One region of the Martinezella lusitana genome, then DNA from elsewhere that is predicted to be linked to it. Evidence: predicted binding sites of a transcription regulator. Region 1 holds the regulator's gene; the other holds the start of a gene.
The links. Region 1 encodes LexA, which represses DNA repair genes until DNA is damaged. Its sites were predicted from a motif close to TGTTCNNNNTGTGTTCNG; they were not measured.
Positions count from the first base shown of each region.

Region 2: HB780_RS18070 (ribonuclease T2 family protein) is a predicted target of LexA. The motif match lies at 3,873-3,890, and genes of this name have one in related genera.

Region 1 is NZ_CP050308.1:294,059-301,326, forward strand. It holds gene lpxB (lipid-A-disaccharide synthase) at 1-81, shown strand, start outside; gene gltA (citrate synthase) at 111-1,400, opposite strand; gene HB780_RS15255 (ComEC/Rec2 family competence protein) at 1,682-4,141, shown strand; gene lexA (transcriptional repressor LexA) at 4,122-4,844, opposite strand; gene HB780_RS15265 (VOC family protein) at 5,250-6,137, shown strand; gene kdsA (3-deoxy-8-phosphooctulonate synthase) at 6,134-6,973, shown strand; gene eno (phosphopyruvate hydratase) at 7,125-7,268, shown strand, end outside.
Region 2 is NZ_CP050308.1:883,975-891,242, forward strand. It holds gene metF (methylenetetrahydrofolate reductase [NAD(P)H]) at 1-114, opposite strand, end outside; gene HB780_RS18060 (ArsR/SmtB family transcription factor) at 116-1,141, opposite strand; gene ettA (energy-dependent translational throttle protein EttA) at 1,335-2,984, opposite strand; gene HB780_RS18070 (ribonuclease T2 family protein) at 3,112-3,858, opposite strand; gene HB780_RS18075 (alpha/beta fold hydrolase) at 4,023-4,955, shown strand; gene HB780_RS18080 (DMT family transporter) at 4,975-5,934, shown strand; gene HB780_RS18085 (succinate--glutarate CoA-transferase) at 5,952-7,154, shown strand; gene HB780_RS18090 (thiamine pyrophosphate-binding protein) at 7,151-7,268, shown strand, end outside.

The DNA of each region.
Region 1 (7,268 bases):
CAGACGGAAGAGCCGCCCGGAGAAAAGGCGGCGGCGATCCTCCTTGATGTTTTAGCCAACAAAAAACCCGGCCATTTCTGACCGGGTTTTTTGTTGTTTTGTCACTTGGCTTAACGCTTTGAAACCGGAATGTATTCGCGCGGCGGTTCGCCGGTGTAAAGCTGGCGCGGACGGCCGATTCGCTGCTGCGGATCTTCGATCATCTCATTCCACTGGGCGATCCAGCCGACGGTACGAGCAAGGGCGAAGAGCACCGTGAACATGGTCGTGGGGAAGCCCAAGGCCTTCAGCGTGATACCGGAATAGAAGTCGACATTCGGATAGAGCTTCTTCTCGATGAAATATTCATCGGTCAGCGCGATGCGCTCCAACTCGATAGCGATATCGAGCAATGGATCGTCCTTGATGCCGAGTTCGCCCAGAACCTCGTGCGCCGTCTTTTGCATGATCTTGGCGCGCGGGTCGTAGTTTTTGTAGACGCGATGACCGAAGCCCATCAGACGGAACGGATCGTTCTTGTCCTTGGCGCGGGCGATATATTCCGGAATACGGTCGACGGAGCCGATTTCGCTGAGCATGTTCAGCGCAGCTTCATTGGCGCCGCCATGAGCCGGGCCCCAGAGGCAGGCGATGCCAGCGGCGATACAGGCGAATGGATTGGCGCCGGAAGAACCAGCGAGGCGAACCGTCGAGGTCGAGGCATTCTGCTCGTGATCGGCATGCAGGATGAAGATGCGATCCATGGCGCGCGCGAGCACCGGATTGACCTCATATTCCTCGCAAGGAACAGCAAAGCACATGCGCAGGAAATTCGACGCATAATCGAGATCGTTCTTCGGATAAACGAAGGGCTGGCCGATATGGTACTTGTAGGCCATGGCGGCGAGCGTCGGCATCTTGGCGATCATGCGCAGGCTTGCAACCATGCGCTGGTGCGGATCGGTGATGTCGGTCGAGTCGTGATAGAAAGCCGACAGGGCGCCGACGCAGCCGCACATGACGGCCATCGGATGCGCATCACGGCGGAAGCCGGTGAAGAAGCGACTCATCTGCTCATGCACCATCGTGTGCATGGTCACGCGATGATCGAAATCCTTCTTCTGGGCAGCGGTTGGAAGTTCGCCGTATAGAAGCAGGTAGCAGACTTCGAGGAAGTCGCCGTGTTCGGCAAGCTGTTCGATCGGATAACCGCGGTGCAGCAGAACGCCTTCGTCGCCATCAATAAAGGTGATGGCGGACTCGCACGACGCGGTCGAGGTGAAGCCCGGATCGTAGGTGAAAGTGGAGGTGTTCTTATAAAGGGCACCAATATCAATGACACTTGGGCCGATGGTTCCGGATTTCACCGGCAGATCCACCGTCTTTTCGCCCCAAGTTAGTTTCGCGCTTTGTTCCGTCATGCTGATCCTCCAAGATTTGGCGGGGGTTGACGCCATAAAAAGCGCCAAAAGGTTAAGCGACTACGGATTAGCTATATGATCCAGAGCCTAATGCCAAGTTATCCTTACGCCTATTTGTGCATTGCGGTATCAACTTTTGGGCACTGCAATAGATGAAATTGCTTCGCTTCCATGCTGAGTGAGGTGTTTTATCCAGCACGCACGCGATTTCAGTTGAATTCACCGGCCGGTGACGGCAAAAATCTCGTCATAGCTGTAGTTTTGCGGTGGGCGTGGGGTAAATGCCTAATTTAGAGGCATCTGATCGGCAGTTGGACAGCCAAAATCAAGCCGAGGTTGCCGACCGCGACGGCGGTTTTCCGGCTGTTATCGTCGTTGCCAAAGCCATCCCCCTGTCGCGGACGCAGGATCAGGCAACGTTCGCGACGCGTCTTCGTCTCGCCGCAAATAGTGTTCGGCTCGACATTGTCCGGTTGGTCGAGGAAGAGGCGGCCCATGGGCGAGCGCTTCTCTTTGTGCCGGTCTATATCGGCCTTGGCGCGATTTTTTGGTTCAAGGCCGGTGTCGATCCGCCACCCCAGGCCGTCTTCGCGGCCCTTTTGATTTTCGCGGGTGCTTTCTTTCTGAAGCAGCATGCGGAGCCTGGGCTGCGGCACTTCCTCTTGGCTGGAATGCTGACATGCTCCGGCATGGCGTTGGCTCAATGTGAAGCCTGGCGCGCTTCGACCGTGATGCTCGACTCAGCGGTGACGACCACGATCACCGGGCGGATCGAGCGGCGTGAGTCGGATGATAACGGACGCTGGCGCTATGTCGTCGCACTCGAAGCAACGGAGAAGCCGACCATCCGCAGGGCCCCGGAACGGGTCACCATTTTCGTGCGCAAACAGCCCCAGCCCTTCCAACTCGGCGATCGCATGCAGGGCAGGGTACGGCTGACGCCGGCGGCGGGGCCTGCCTTGCCGGGTCTTAACGATTTTGCCTTCAGCGCATATTTCAATGGGATCGGCGCGAACGGCTTTGCCTTTGGAGCGCCGACACTCATCTCACCTTCCGGTGATATCGACAACGGAACAATTCTCGACAGAGCGGATATCTGGCTCGCGGGTTTGCGCAACAGCATCGGCGACAGGATCAGGAAGACACTGCCCGGCGATACCGGGGCCTTTGCGGCAGCGCTTGTCACCGATGAGAGACGCGCGATTTCTGACGATACGACCGAAGCGCTGCGGACGGCGGGCCTTACGCATATCATCGCCATTTCCGGCCTGAACATGGCGCTCTCGGCCGGTATCTTTTATGTCGGCTTGCGTTATGCCCTCAGCCTGTTGTTTGGAGTCGCACAGGCCTGGCCAACGAAGAAGATCGCTGCCATTGGCGCGCTGATAACGGTGACCGCCTACTACCTGATTTCCGGTTTCGGTGTTTCGGCGGAGCGCGCTTTCATCATGATGGCGATCATGCTGGTCGCCGTTCTTTTCGATCGGCCATCTCTCAGCCTGCGCAACGTTGCCCTGTCGGCGATCGTTATCCTCGTCCTGTCGCCGTCGCAGGCGTTGGGACCGAGTTTCCAGATGTCCTATGCCGCAACACTGGCATTGGTATCCGGCTATTCGCTCTGGACGCGGCGGCGGCATCGGGAAAGCATTTTTTCCCGGTTTCGGGTCATGCGCCCGCTGCTTTTCGTCTCGCGTTTCTTCGGCGGCATATTGTCGACCTCCTTTCTCGGTGGCGCGTCGACGGCGATCTTTTCGATCGAGCATTTCCACCGGTTGTCGACCTATGGTCTCGCTGCCAACCTGGCTGCCATGCCGATCGTTTCCTTTATCGTCATGCCGTTCGGAATGGCCGCGATGCTGCTGATGCCGTTCGGTCTCGATGGATGGTTCTGGCAGATCACCGGCGAGGGGCTGGACCTCGTTATCATCATCGCCAAGACTGTTGCTGCCTGGGGTGGCAATATTCCGTTCGGCCGAATGCCGGTCTGGCTGTTCCCGACATTCATTGCCGGCTTCGTATTGATGACTTTGCTGAAGACTTGGCTACGGCATACGGGCGTGTTGCTGATGATTGGCTCGGTTGTTGTCGCCGCACTTGTTCCGGATGTCCGAAAGCCTGACTTGATGATTTCCGAGGATGGCACCTTGGTAGCCTTGCGGCGGGACGATGCTTTGACGAGCAATCGCGAAAAGCCGCCTGACTTCATCTTCGAGCAGTGGCAAAGGGCACTGGCCATGACCGATCACCGGCCGCCGACAATGCTTCCACCCGACAGCCAACTCCCCAAGATCAGCAAATCGGACAGGAACCGCCGCCTGACTGCCGATGAGCAGAACGCTGTCCGCAAGGCGATGGATGCGGCATTGGATAAAGCGGGGGAGGGTGGCTTTGCCTGCCAGAAACGGGCATGGTGCGTGGCGGTGCTCAGCAATGGCGAGATGCTCGTCACAATCGAGGATGCGGCCTATCTCGCCCCGGCCTGTGACACCGCCAATATCGTCGTCACCCCTATCCGTCTGCGACTCGATCGTTGCCGCTCGGGTGCAATGCTGTTTACAGGGGCTACGTTACAGCGAACCGGGTCCATCGAAATGGATCTTAGTGCCAACAAGCCGATCGCCACGACCGCATTTGAAACTCTAGCGCGGCCATGGAATCTGCATCGCGGCTATGATTGGCGAACGGGCACATTCGGAGCGCCGATTGTGCCCGCGTCACCAGCTAGTGATAACGACGGATAAGGCCGACGAGCTTGCCTTGCACCTTGACGCGATCCGGCCCGAAAATACGGGTCTCATAGGCGGGATTGGCCGCCTCGAGCGCTATTGAGGCACCCTTGCGGCGGAAGCGCTTCAATGTCGCCTCTTCATCGTCGACCAAGGCGACGACGATATCGCCGGGATTGGCGGTCGTGCTGTTGCGGATGATGACAGTGTCGCCATCGAAGATGCCGGCATCGATCATCGAGTCGCCCTTGACCTCGAGCGCATAATGCTCGCCAGAGCCAAGCATGTCTGCGGGGACGCTGATATCGTGAGTGTTGTTCTGGATCGCCGAGATCGGAACACCGGCAGCAATGCGGCCCATGACCGGCACGGATACGGCGCTATTGTTCTCGTCGTTCGCCGGCTTCGCAGGGGCGGGCGGCTGTACCGGCTGGGGCTTGCCCAGGCTGCCCTCGATGACGCTCGGCGAGAAAACGCGGCGCGGCTGCAGGCTCGGACTATAGGCTTCCGGTAGCTTGATGACCTCCAGCGCTCGAGCCCGATTCGGCAGGCGGCGGATGAAGCCGCGCTCTTCCAGAGCCGTGATCAAACGGTGAATGCCGGACTTGGACGCAAGATCCAGCGCATCTTTCATTTCATCGAAAGAAGGTGGAATACCGGACTCCTTCATCCGTTCGTGAATGAAGAGAAGCAGTTCCTGCTGCTTGCGTGTCAACATCGTATTTGAACCCCAGAATCGTGAAGGTATCGTGAAACAAATCCAGAACGAACACTATATGTTCCATATGTGTTCCGCAAGTCCCTAATTTTCGATGAATGTTTTGTGGGCGTGTTAAATAAAGCAGAACATAACAGGTCCCCCGTAGGCGGAACCGTGGAGTATTCCGGCGCTAGTCAATGGAAACATATATGGAAGTCGGCCATGGTCGATTCTGCGGGAATGGGAGCCGGCTATCGTTGCATGACTACTGAAACCCGGAGGACTTGCGGCTTCCGCGCAGTCGCAAACTATTCGACAATAAGCCTTCTTTTTGCGATCCGCCTGGTTTTTAGACGCCGCGCTTTCATCTTGAATTGAACCGCGGAAGGGCGCAAACCTGCGGCATACATGAAGGAGGAAGCCATGGCCTTATCGCTGCATCCGCTGGATCATCTCGTTTTGCCAACGGTCAATATCGCCATGGCGCGGGAGCGGCTTGGCAAGCTCGGCTTTACCGTTGCCGCTGATGCCCGCCATCCTTTCGGCACCGAGAATGCCTGCGTGTTCTTTTCCGACAAGACCTATCTGGAGCCTCTGGGCGTTGCGTCGCATGAGCAATATGAAGCGAGTATCGAGGAGGGCAATGTTTTTGTCGCTCGCGATCAGGCCTACCGTTTTCGCGTCAGTGAGGAAGGTTTTTCGGCCGTGGTTTTCGGCACTGAGGATGCGGCCGTCGATGATAAGCGCTTCCAGGCGAACGCCATGTCGGCCGGGAGCATGCTGGATTTCGAACGGCCGATGCGCATGCTGGACGGCTCGGAAACGATCGCCGGCTTCCGTCTCGCTTTCGCGGCCGATCTGCGGTCGCCGGATTTCTACGCTTTCTGCGCGCAGCGGATCAATCCCATACCGGCCGATCGCAGCGCCCTGGAACGGCATGCCAACGGCGTGACTGGCATTGCACAGGTCGCCCTGTCGACGCCGAAGCCGGCGGCATTCCGGGGTTTCTTCGAACAGGTTGCAGGTGGACCGAAGATATCGGAGCATTCCTTTGGGCTGACGATCGAGACGGCGAATGCCCGGATCGAGGTTCTGACCCCGGAAGGCATGGAAGCCTTTTACGATTTTCCTGTGCCGGCGGGCGATCCCGGCCTTCGCGCGCGCGCAATCCTCTTCAAGACACACGATCTTTCCGTGACATCGTCGCATTTGGCTGCTAACGGCGTCACATACACGCGTAAGAACAATCGTATTCTGGCAAAGCCCGCCCCCGGACAGGGCGCGTTGTTTGCCTTCGAGGAGATAGCATGAGCACGAATTCCGAAGTGATCGTCGGCGAGGGCGCATCCAAGGTTCTGTTTTCCAATACCGCCAAGCTGTCGCTGATTGCCGGCCCCTGCCAGATGGAAAGCCGCGATCATGCCTTCATGGTTGCCGGTGTGCTGAAGGAACTCTGCGGCAAGCTCGGCATCGGCCTTGTCTACAAGTCGTCCTATGACAAGGCGAACCGCACCTCGCTCTCCGGCAAGCGCGGCATCGGCCTGGACAAGGCCATGGAAGTCTTTGCCGATCTAAAAAAGGAATATGGCTTTCCAGTCCTGTCCGACATCCACACCGAAGAACAGTGCGCGATCGTCGCCAAGACGGTAGACATCCTGCAGATCCCGGCCTTCCTGTCGCGCCAGACCGACCTTCTCGTTGCTGCCGCCAAGACCGGCCGCGTCGTCAACGTCAAGAAGGGTCAGTTTCTGGCGCCCTGGGACATGAAGAACGTGCTTGCCAAGCTGAACGAGAGCGGCAACCCGAATATCATGCTCTGCGAGCGTGGTGCCTCCTTCGGCTATAACACGCTGGTCTCCGACATGCGCTCGCTGCCGATCATGGCGGCGATGGGCGCTCCGGTGATCTTCGATGCCACTCATTCCGTGCAGCAGCCGGGCGGGCAGGGCGGTTCGACGGGCGGTGACCGCCGATTCGTCGAAACGCTGGCGCGTGCCGCCGTTGCCGTCGGCGTTGCCGGCGTTTTCGTCGAGACACATGAGGATCCGGACAATGCACCGTCCGATGGTCCGAACATGGTCTATCTGAAGGACATGCCGCAGCTTCTGGAAAAGCTGTTGGCCTTCGACGCCATCGCCAAGGCCTGAGAGATATAAGCGGCATTCAACAGGCTGACATGAACTTGCTATACGCGGCCTGTTGGAGCGCCTGATTGAGGTGCGGAGCGGCATTGTAATTTCCGCATCTTCGATTAAGACGATTTCAATCGATTTATAACCCAGCGAGCAGGAAGCAATCATGACCGCAATCACCGACATTATCGCCCGCGAGATTCTCGACAGCCGTGGCAATCCGACTGTTGAAGTCGATGTCTACCTCGAAGATGGCAGCTTGGGCCGCGCAGCGGTTCCGTCGGGTGCATCGACCGGCGCGCATGAAGCC
Region 2 (7,268 bases), 590 kb from region 1:
GCTGAGTTCCTCGACCGTATTCCATAATTGCGCTTCGGCCTCCTCCGATTTCGGAGGAAAGAACTCAAAGGAAATACGGATCTCGCTTTGGCCGTTCTCGATTTTCGAAGACATATCAAACTCTCCCAGCAAGAATGGGGGATGCCTGTCGGCTATGTTCGGCAGCGATCAACAGACGCGGGTCACGCGCCAGCCAGATCGTAACCGTCAGCCCCGAGCCGCCTTCCCTCCCCGAATGAAGGTCCTGCACCTGCTCGACATCAAGCCCCGCCGTCTTCAGCCAATCCGACATCATCTGATGGGAAAAGCCGAGCCTTAGATGCGCATGTTCGTCGCGCAGATATTCCAGCCCGTGCGGTGCAAGATCGATGATCACCAGCCGCCCGCCGGGACGGAGCATTCGCGCCGCCTCGTTGATGGCGATCTCCGGCTGATCCAGGAAATGCAGCACCTGATGGATGGTGATCAGATCGAAATCCTGCGCCTCGAGCGGCAGGTTGAAGATATCGCCATGCCGCACCGATGCGGCCGTAATGTTCGACCGGTCAAGATTGGCGCGCGCAACGGCCAGCATGTCCCGGCTGGCGTCGATACCGACTGCGCGGCGATAGTGGCCCGCCAGCAATTGCAGCATCCGGCCCGTGCCGGTGCCGAGATCGAGAAAGGCGTCGATCTGCTGCGGACCGATCAATTCGATCATCACCTTGTCGACATCCTCGTCGGCAACGTGCAGGCGGCGAAGTTCGTCCCATTCGGCGGCATTGCGGCTGAAATAGGCTTGCGCCCGCTCGGCGCGAATACGCTTGACGGCAGTCAACCGCTCGCCGTCGCGCAGCAATACGGGATCGTTTTCGGCCGTATGCCGGAGAAGCTCGCGCGCCAGGATCACCGCCTTGCCCTGTTGTTTCAGGCGGAAGTAAGCCCAGGCGCCTTCCTGGTAGCGATCGATCAGATCGGCCTCGCCGAGCAGCTTCAGATGCCGCGAGATGCGCGGCTGTGACTGGCCCAGAATTTCGGTAAGATCGGTGACGGTCAGATCGCCGGCGGCAAGAAGCGCCAGCAGACGCAGCCGCGTCGGCTCACCGGCCGCCTTCAGCACATCCACCAGATTATCAAGGCCCAATTTTACCAAATCCGCCATTTTCCACCCAATCAAGATATAAAGATATCTTTATGTCATTTCGCTGAAATCTGCAAGGGCCAATTCATTCCCGGCGGAATTCGACGTCGGAAATCTGTTAGTATCTGTCGGCGGGGGAATGCATCTTCCTGCGTCAGGACAAAGAAAAACCCCGGACAGGCCGGGGTTTTTTTAAGTCGCGAAAGCAGCAGACCTATCGTGTCAGACGCTTGTAAGTCACACGGCTCGGATTGATGCTGTCAACACCGAGGCGGCGCATCTTGTCCTGTTCGTAATCTTCGAAGTTGCCTTCGAACCATTCGACATGGCTATCGCCTTCGAAGGCGAGGATATGCGTGGCCAGGCGATCGAGGAACATGCGATCATGGCTGATGATCACGGCGCAGCCGGCGAAGTTTTCGAGCGCGATCTCGAGTGCACCGAGCGTTTCGGTATCGAGGTCGTTGGTCGGTTCGTCGAGCAGCAGAACGTTGCCGCCGGCCTTCAGCATCTTGGCAAGATGCACGCGGTTGCGCTGACCGCCGGAGAGGTTGCCAACCTTCTGCTGCTGATCGCCGCCCTTGAAATTGAACGTCGCGCAATAAGCTCTCGAGTTCATTTCATACTTGCCAAGCTTGATGACTTCAGCACCACCGGAGATTTCTTCCCAGACATTCTTGTTGCCATCGAGCGCATCACGGCTCTGGTCGACATAGCCGAGATGAACGCTGTCGCCGACGCGGATAGAACCGCTATCCGGCGTTTCCTGGCCGGTAATCATGCGGAAGAGCGTCGTCTTGCCGGCGCCGTTCGGACCGATGACGCCGACAATGCCGCCCGGCGGCAGTTTCAGCGACAGACCTTCGATCAGCATCCGGTCGCCGTAACCCTTGTTGATGCCTTCCATCTCGATGACCACCTGGCCGAGACGCTCGCCGACCGGAATGATGATCTGCGCATCGCCTGGACGCTGGTTCTCTGCTGCATCGACCAGCTCGTCATAGGCGCGGATACGAGCCTTGGACTTCGACTGACGTGCTTTCGGGCTGGAGGCAATCCATTCCTGTTCGCGCGTAATCGCCTTCTGGCGACCAGCCTCCTCGCGACCTTCCTGTTGCATGCGCTTTGCCTTCGCCAGCAGGTACGAGGAGTAATTGCCTTCGTAGGGAATGCCGCGGCCGCGGTCGAGCTCAAGGATCCAGCCGGTGACGTTATCCAGGAAGTAGCGATCGTGGGTGATCATCAGTACTGCGCCCGGATAGGCACGCAGATGCTTTTCCAGCCAGGCGATGGTTTCGGCGTCAAGATGGTTGGTCGGTTCGTCGAGCAGCAGCACGTCCGGCTGCGACAGCAGCAGCTTGCATAGGGCTATACGGCGGCGTTCACCACCGGAGAGACTGGTGACGTCGGCATCGCCGGGTGGGCAGCGCAGCGCATCCATCGCCATCTCGACCTGGCTTTCCAGGTCCCAGAGATTCTGGGCATCGATGATGTCCTGGAGCTTGGCGCCCTCTTCCGCGGTCTCGTCGGAATAGTTCATCATCAGCTCATTGTAGCGATTGAGAACGTCCGTCTTTGCTGCAACGCCTTCCATGACGTTTTCAAGCGCGGTCTTCGCCGGATCGAGCTGAGGCTCCTGCGGCAGGTAGCCGATGGTGGCGCCTTCGGCCAGCCAGGCTTCGCCGGTATATTCCTTGTCGAGGCCGGCCATGATGCGCAGCACCGTCGACTTACCGGCGCCGTTCGGGCCGAGAATACCGATCTTGGCGTCGGGGTAGAAGGAGAGATGGATATTCTCGAGAATTTTCTTAGCGCCATAGGCCTTATTCAGACCGGTCATATGATAAATGAACTGACGTGCCATAGCTTGGGTTACTCCACGGGCGGATAACAATGCGAATTGTGCCGCTATGTAGGCGAAACCCCGCTCTCGGGCAACGGCGAAACCTTGTCCGAGAGCTATTTATCCGCTTCAGCGGGGCCGCAAGACCTCAAAAACCGGCTGCATCCACGACACCTTGATCGCAACCGAACGACGTCCTGCCGGCACTCTGGATCAGTTCCGCAAGCCGAGGCTCGTTCCCTGGCGCAGGCTGAATGGCGTCCTCGGAGAGGCCAATTGTCAATTCCGAGATCACCCGCACCTTGCCCACACGGCGGCAGCTCATCTTCACGCGGTCGCTGGCGCCCTCGCCGAAGCTCTTGTCGAAAGCGGCCTTGATCGTATCGGCATCGAGCGTCTTGCCGATATTCTGCACGAAGAGATCGCGTACGGCGGACGCATTGAGCTCATCGATCAAACCGGCTGCGGCGCCGAAATAATCATCGGCGCTAAGCTTGGTGCAGGTGCCGTGCTTGATCCATTCATGCCGCTCCAGACCAGATTGCGTGCCCGGCATGACCTTGTCCAGTGCAGCCTTGGTGTCCGCCGACAGCTCGACAGCCGGCAGATCCTTCCAGTCACTGCTGCGATCGGCCTGCTTCAGATCATCAGAAACGTCGCAATATTCCTGTCGCATCGGCCAGAGGCCATGCAGCGAAAAATTCTTCGCATCATGATTATCGGATGACTGGTTGCGGCACTCCGCTTTCCTCTGGTTCGTCTGGCAGAAGGCAGGCTCCCAGCTTGCCGCCAAAATAAACCGCGTCCGGCCCCGACTATTCTCCTGTGCCACGGCACTCGCTGCCATCATCATAGACAGAACCGCGACCACACATCCGCGAACCCAATGCCTCATCCCACGTCTCCAGATAGAACAATATGAGAACAAATAAGCAGTTTGATTGACCGGACGCAACCCTGATTCAAAGACGTCATGGAGATTATTTCTGTGTGCTTCACCAACACTCCATTGCAATCCGGTAGGTGATAACCTTTCGTCTGCGTGAAGAGGAAATGCACATGTTTGCCGAAACGAGGCATCTGGACAGCCCGACGGGCGCGACGCTGGCTTATCATCACCTGCCGGCGCGGGACGAAGCGCATGGCATTCTCCTCATCAGCCATGGCCTTGCCGAGCATTCCCGCCGCTACGAAGGCTTCGCCGAGGCCATGGCCGCTCGCGGCTTTCATGTCTATGCCCACGATCATCGCGGCCATGGCGAAACAACGGCCAGCGATGCGCCACTCGGCCGTTTTGCCCGGCGGGATGGCGTCGATGCGGTCATCGCCGATGTTCTGGCGATGCGCGGGCTTGCCGCGACCGCCCATCCCGGCCTGCCGATCATCCTGTTCGGCCACTCCATGGGCGGGCTGATCAGCCTTAACACCGCGGTGACGCATCCCGACAAGTTCGATGCCGTTACGGTTTGGAACTCGAATTTCAATCCCGGTCTTGCCGGGCGTGCGGCGCAGATCATTCTGAAGACGGAACGCATGCTCAAAGGGTCGGACGTGCCGAGCGAGCTGCTGCCGAAATTGACCTTCGGCGTCTGGGGCAAAGCGATCGCCGACCGACGTACCGAATTCGATTGGCTCACGCGCATCCCTGAGAAGGTGGACAAATATATCGCCGATCCGCTCTGCGGCTTCGATGCCTCGGTATCCCTGTGGCTGGATCTCTTCGAACTAACCTTCCGCGCGCCGCAAAAGACCTATCTTGACCGGCTCCGGCACAACATGCCGATCCATCTGGTCGGCGGCGGCCACGACCCGGCGACGAACAACGGAAAGGCGATGTCCTGGCTGTCAAACCATTTGAAAAAGGCCGGTTTCTCGCATACTAGCCTGACTATCTACCAGGACATGCGCCATGAGACGCTGAACGAGATCGGCGCGGCCGCAGCCATTTCCGATTTTGCGGACTGGTGTCGGCAAGTAACGGCAAAAGCCTGATCCCCAAAGGATTTTTCGAATGAATGCCACCGGCGGTTACCTGCCCCGTTTTCGTCAGTCGGATCTGACGTTCGGCCTGATGATGATGTTCCTGTCGGTGATCCTGTCGCCGATCATCGACATTTTCGCAAAGCTTGCCGCCACGACCATCCCGCCGGCGGAAGTCACGGCCGCGCGCTTCGTCTTCCAATCGCTGTTCGCCTTGCCGATGATGGCGTTACGAGGACAATGGGGCTTGTGGTCGCTGCGCCGAAGCGGCGTTCATGCCATTCGCGCCGCGGTGTTGACGCTGTCGATGGTTTCCTTCGTCACAACGCTGCAGGTCATGGAAGTGGCCGACGCCATCGCCATTTTCTTTGTCGAGCCGATAATACTAACCATCCTCAGCAGCATCTTCCTGAAGGAGACCATTGGCTGGCGGCGCTATACAGCCTGCGCCGTCGGTTTCTTCGGCGCGATGCTGATCATCCAACCGAGCTTCGCGGAGGTCGGTTTTGTTGCACTGCTGCCGGTCGTCACCGCCTTCTGCATCGCCGTCTACGTTATGATTACGCGCGTCGTCTCGCATAGCGAGGATGCATGGCCAATGCAGTTCCAGACCGGCATCTGGGGCTCGGTCATCTGCTTTATTTTGCTGGCGATCGGCCAGGGCACAGGTTCGCCGATCATCGACCCCGTCGTACCGGACGGCATCGCCATGCTCCATCTGCTGGGTGTCGGCGTGTCTGCCGCTGTCGCCGGCGTCCTTACCATCCATGCATATCGCGCCGCACCGGCCTCGACGCTTGCGCCGCTGCAATATTTTGAGATCGTCTCGGCGACGATCTTCGGCTGGCTGGTCTTCGGCAACTTCCCAGACGTGATCAAATGGGCCGGCATTTTCATCATCATCGCCTCCGGCCTCTATATCCTCTGGCGCGAGCGCCGCTTTGCTTCCAAGCCGGTATCCGATACATCTGAGGTCACCTTCACGCCCTAGCCGCCATCCGGATCGACATGACAGCCAATAGCACTAAGAAACCGCCCCTCACCGGCATCCGCGTTATCGAATTGGCCCGCGTTCTCGCCGGCCCCTGGGCGGGGCAGATGCTGGCCGATCTCGGCGCCGATGTCATCAAGGTGGAAAATCCCGATGGTGGCGACGACACGCGCCAGTGGGGGCCGCCCTTCGTCGAGGGCAAGGATGGCGAAAACCTTTCGGCCGCCTACTACCACTCCACCAATCGCGGCAAGCGTTCGATCATTGCCGATCTCAAGACCGAAGAGGGGCAGGATCTGGTTCGCCGGCTGGTCCTGACCGCCGATGTGGTGATCGAGAATTTCAAGCTCGGTGGGCTGGTGAAATATGGCCTGGACTATGAAAGCCTGATCAAAATCAATCCCAAGCTGGTCTATTGCTCTATCACCGGGTTCGGTCAGACTGGTCCCTATGCCGGCCTTGCAGGCTATGATTATATCGTCCAGGGCATGTCCGGCTTCATGTCTATCACCGGCGAGCCGGACGGACAGCCGATGAAAGCAGGCGTGGCGATCGCCGATATCTTCACCGGCATCTATGCGGTCTCCGCAATCGAAGCAGCGCTGATCCATGCGCTGAAGACCGGCGAAGGCCAGCTTGTCGACATGGCTCTGCTCGACGTTCAATCCGCCGTGCTCGCCAACCAGAATATGAACTATCTGATCTCCGGCAAGGCACCCGTGCGCCTCGGCAACGCCCATCCCAATATCTCACCCTATGAGGTCGTACCGACCGCCGACGGCCATCTGATCCTTGCCATCGGCAATGACGGGCAATTCCGCCGCCTCTGCGCGATCCTCGGCATCGATACACATGCGGACGATGAGCGTTATGCCACCAACAAGGCCCGCGTCGCTCATCGTCATGACGTCCGGGCCTTCATCTCGGCAAAAACGTTGGCATGGAACAAGGCGGATCTACTGAAAGCCTGCGGGGACAATGCCGTGCCGGTCGGCGCCATCAATACGATCGAGGACATGTTCGCGGATCCGCAAATTCAGGCGCGTGGCTTGAAGATCGATCTCGAGGATGCCGTGGGCACCGTCATCCCGAGCGTGCGCACGCCGGTGGTCCTGTCGGAGACACCGCTCACCTACACGCGGCCGAGCCCGCGCCTTGGCGAACATCAGGAGGAGGTTCTGGCCGAATTGGCGGAACTGGAGGGAAAGGCAAAAGCATGAAACGCACCGGCGGCCAGCTCATCGTCGAAGCCCTGAAGGCAAATGGCGTCCAGCGCATTTCCTGCGTTCCGGGCGAGAGCTTTCTCGCTGTGCTCGACGCGCTGCACGATAGCG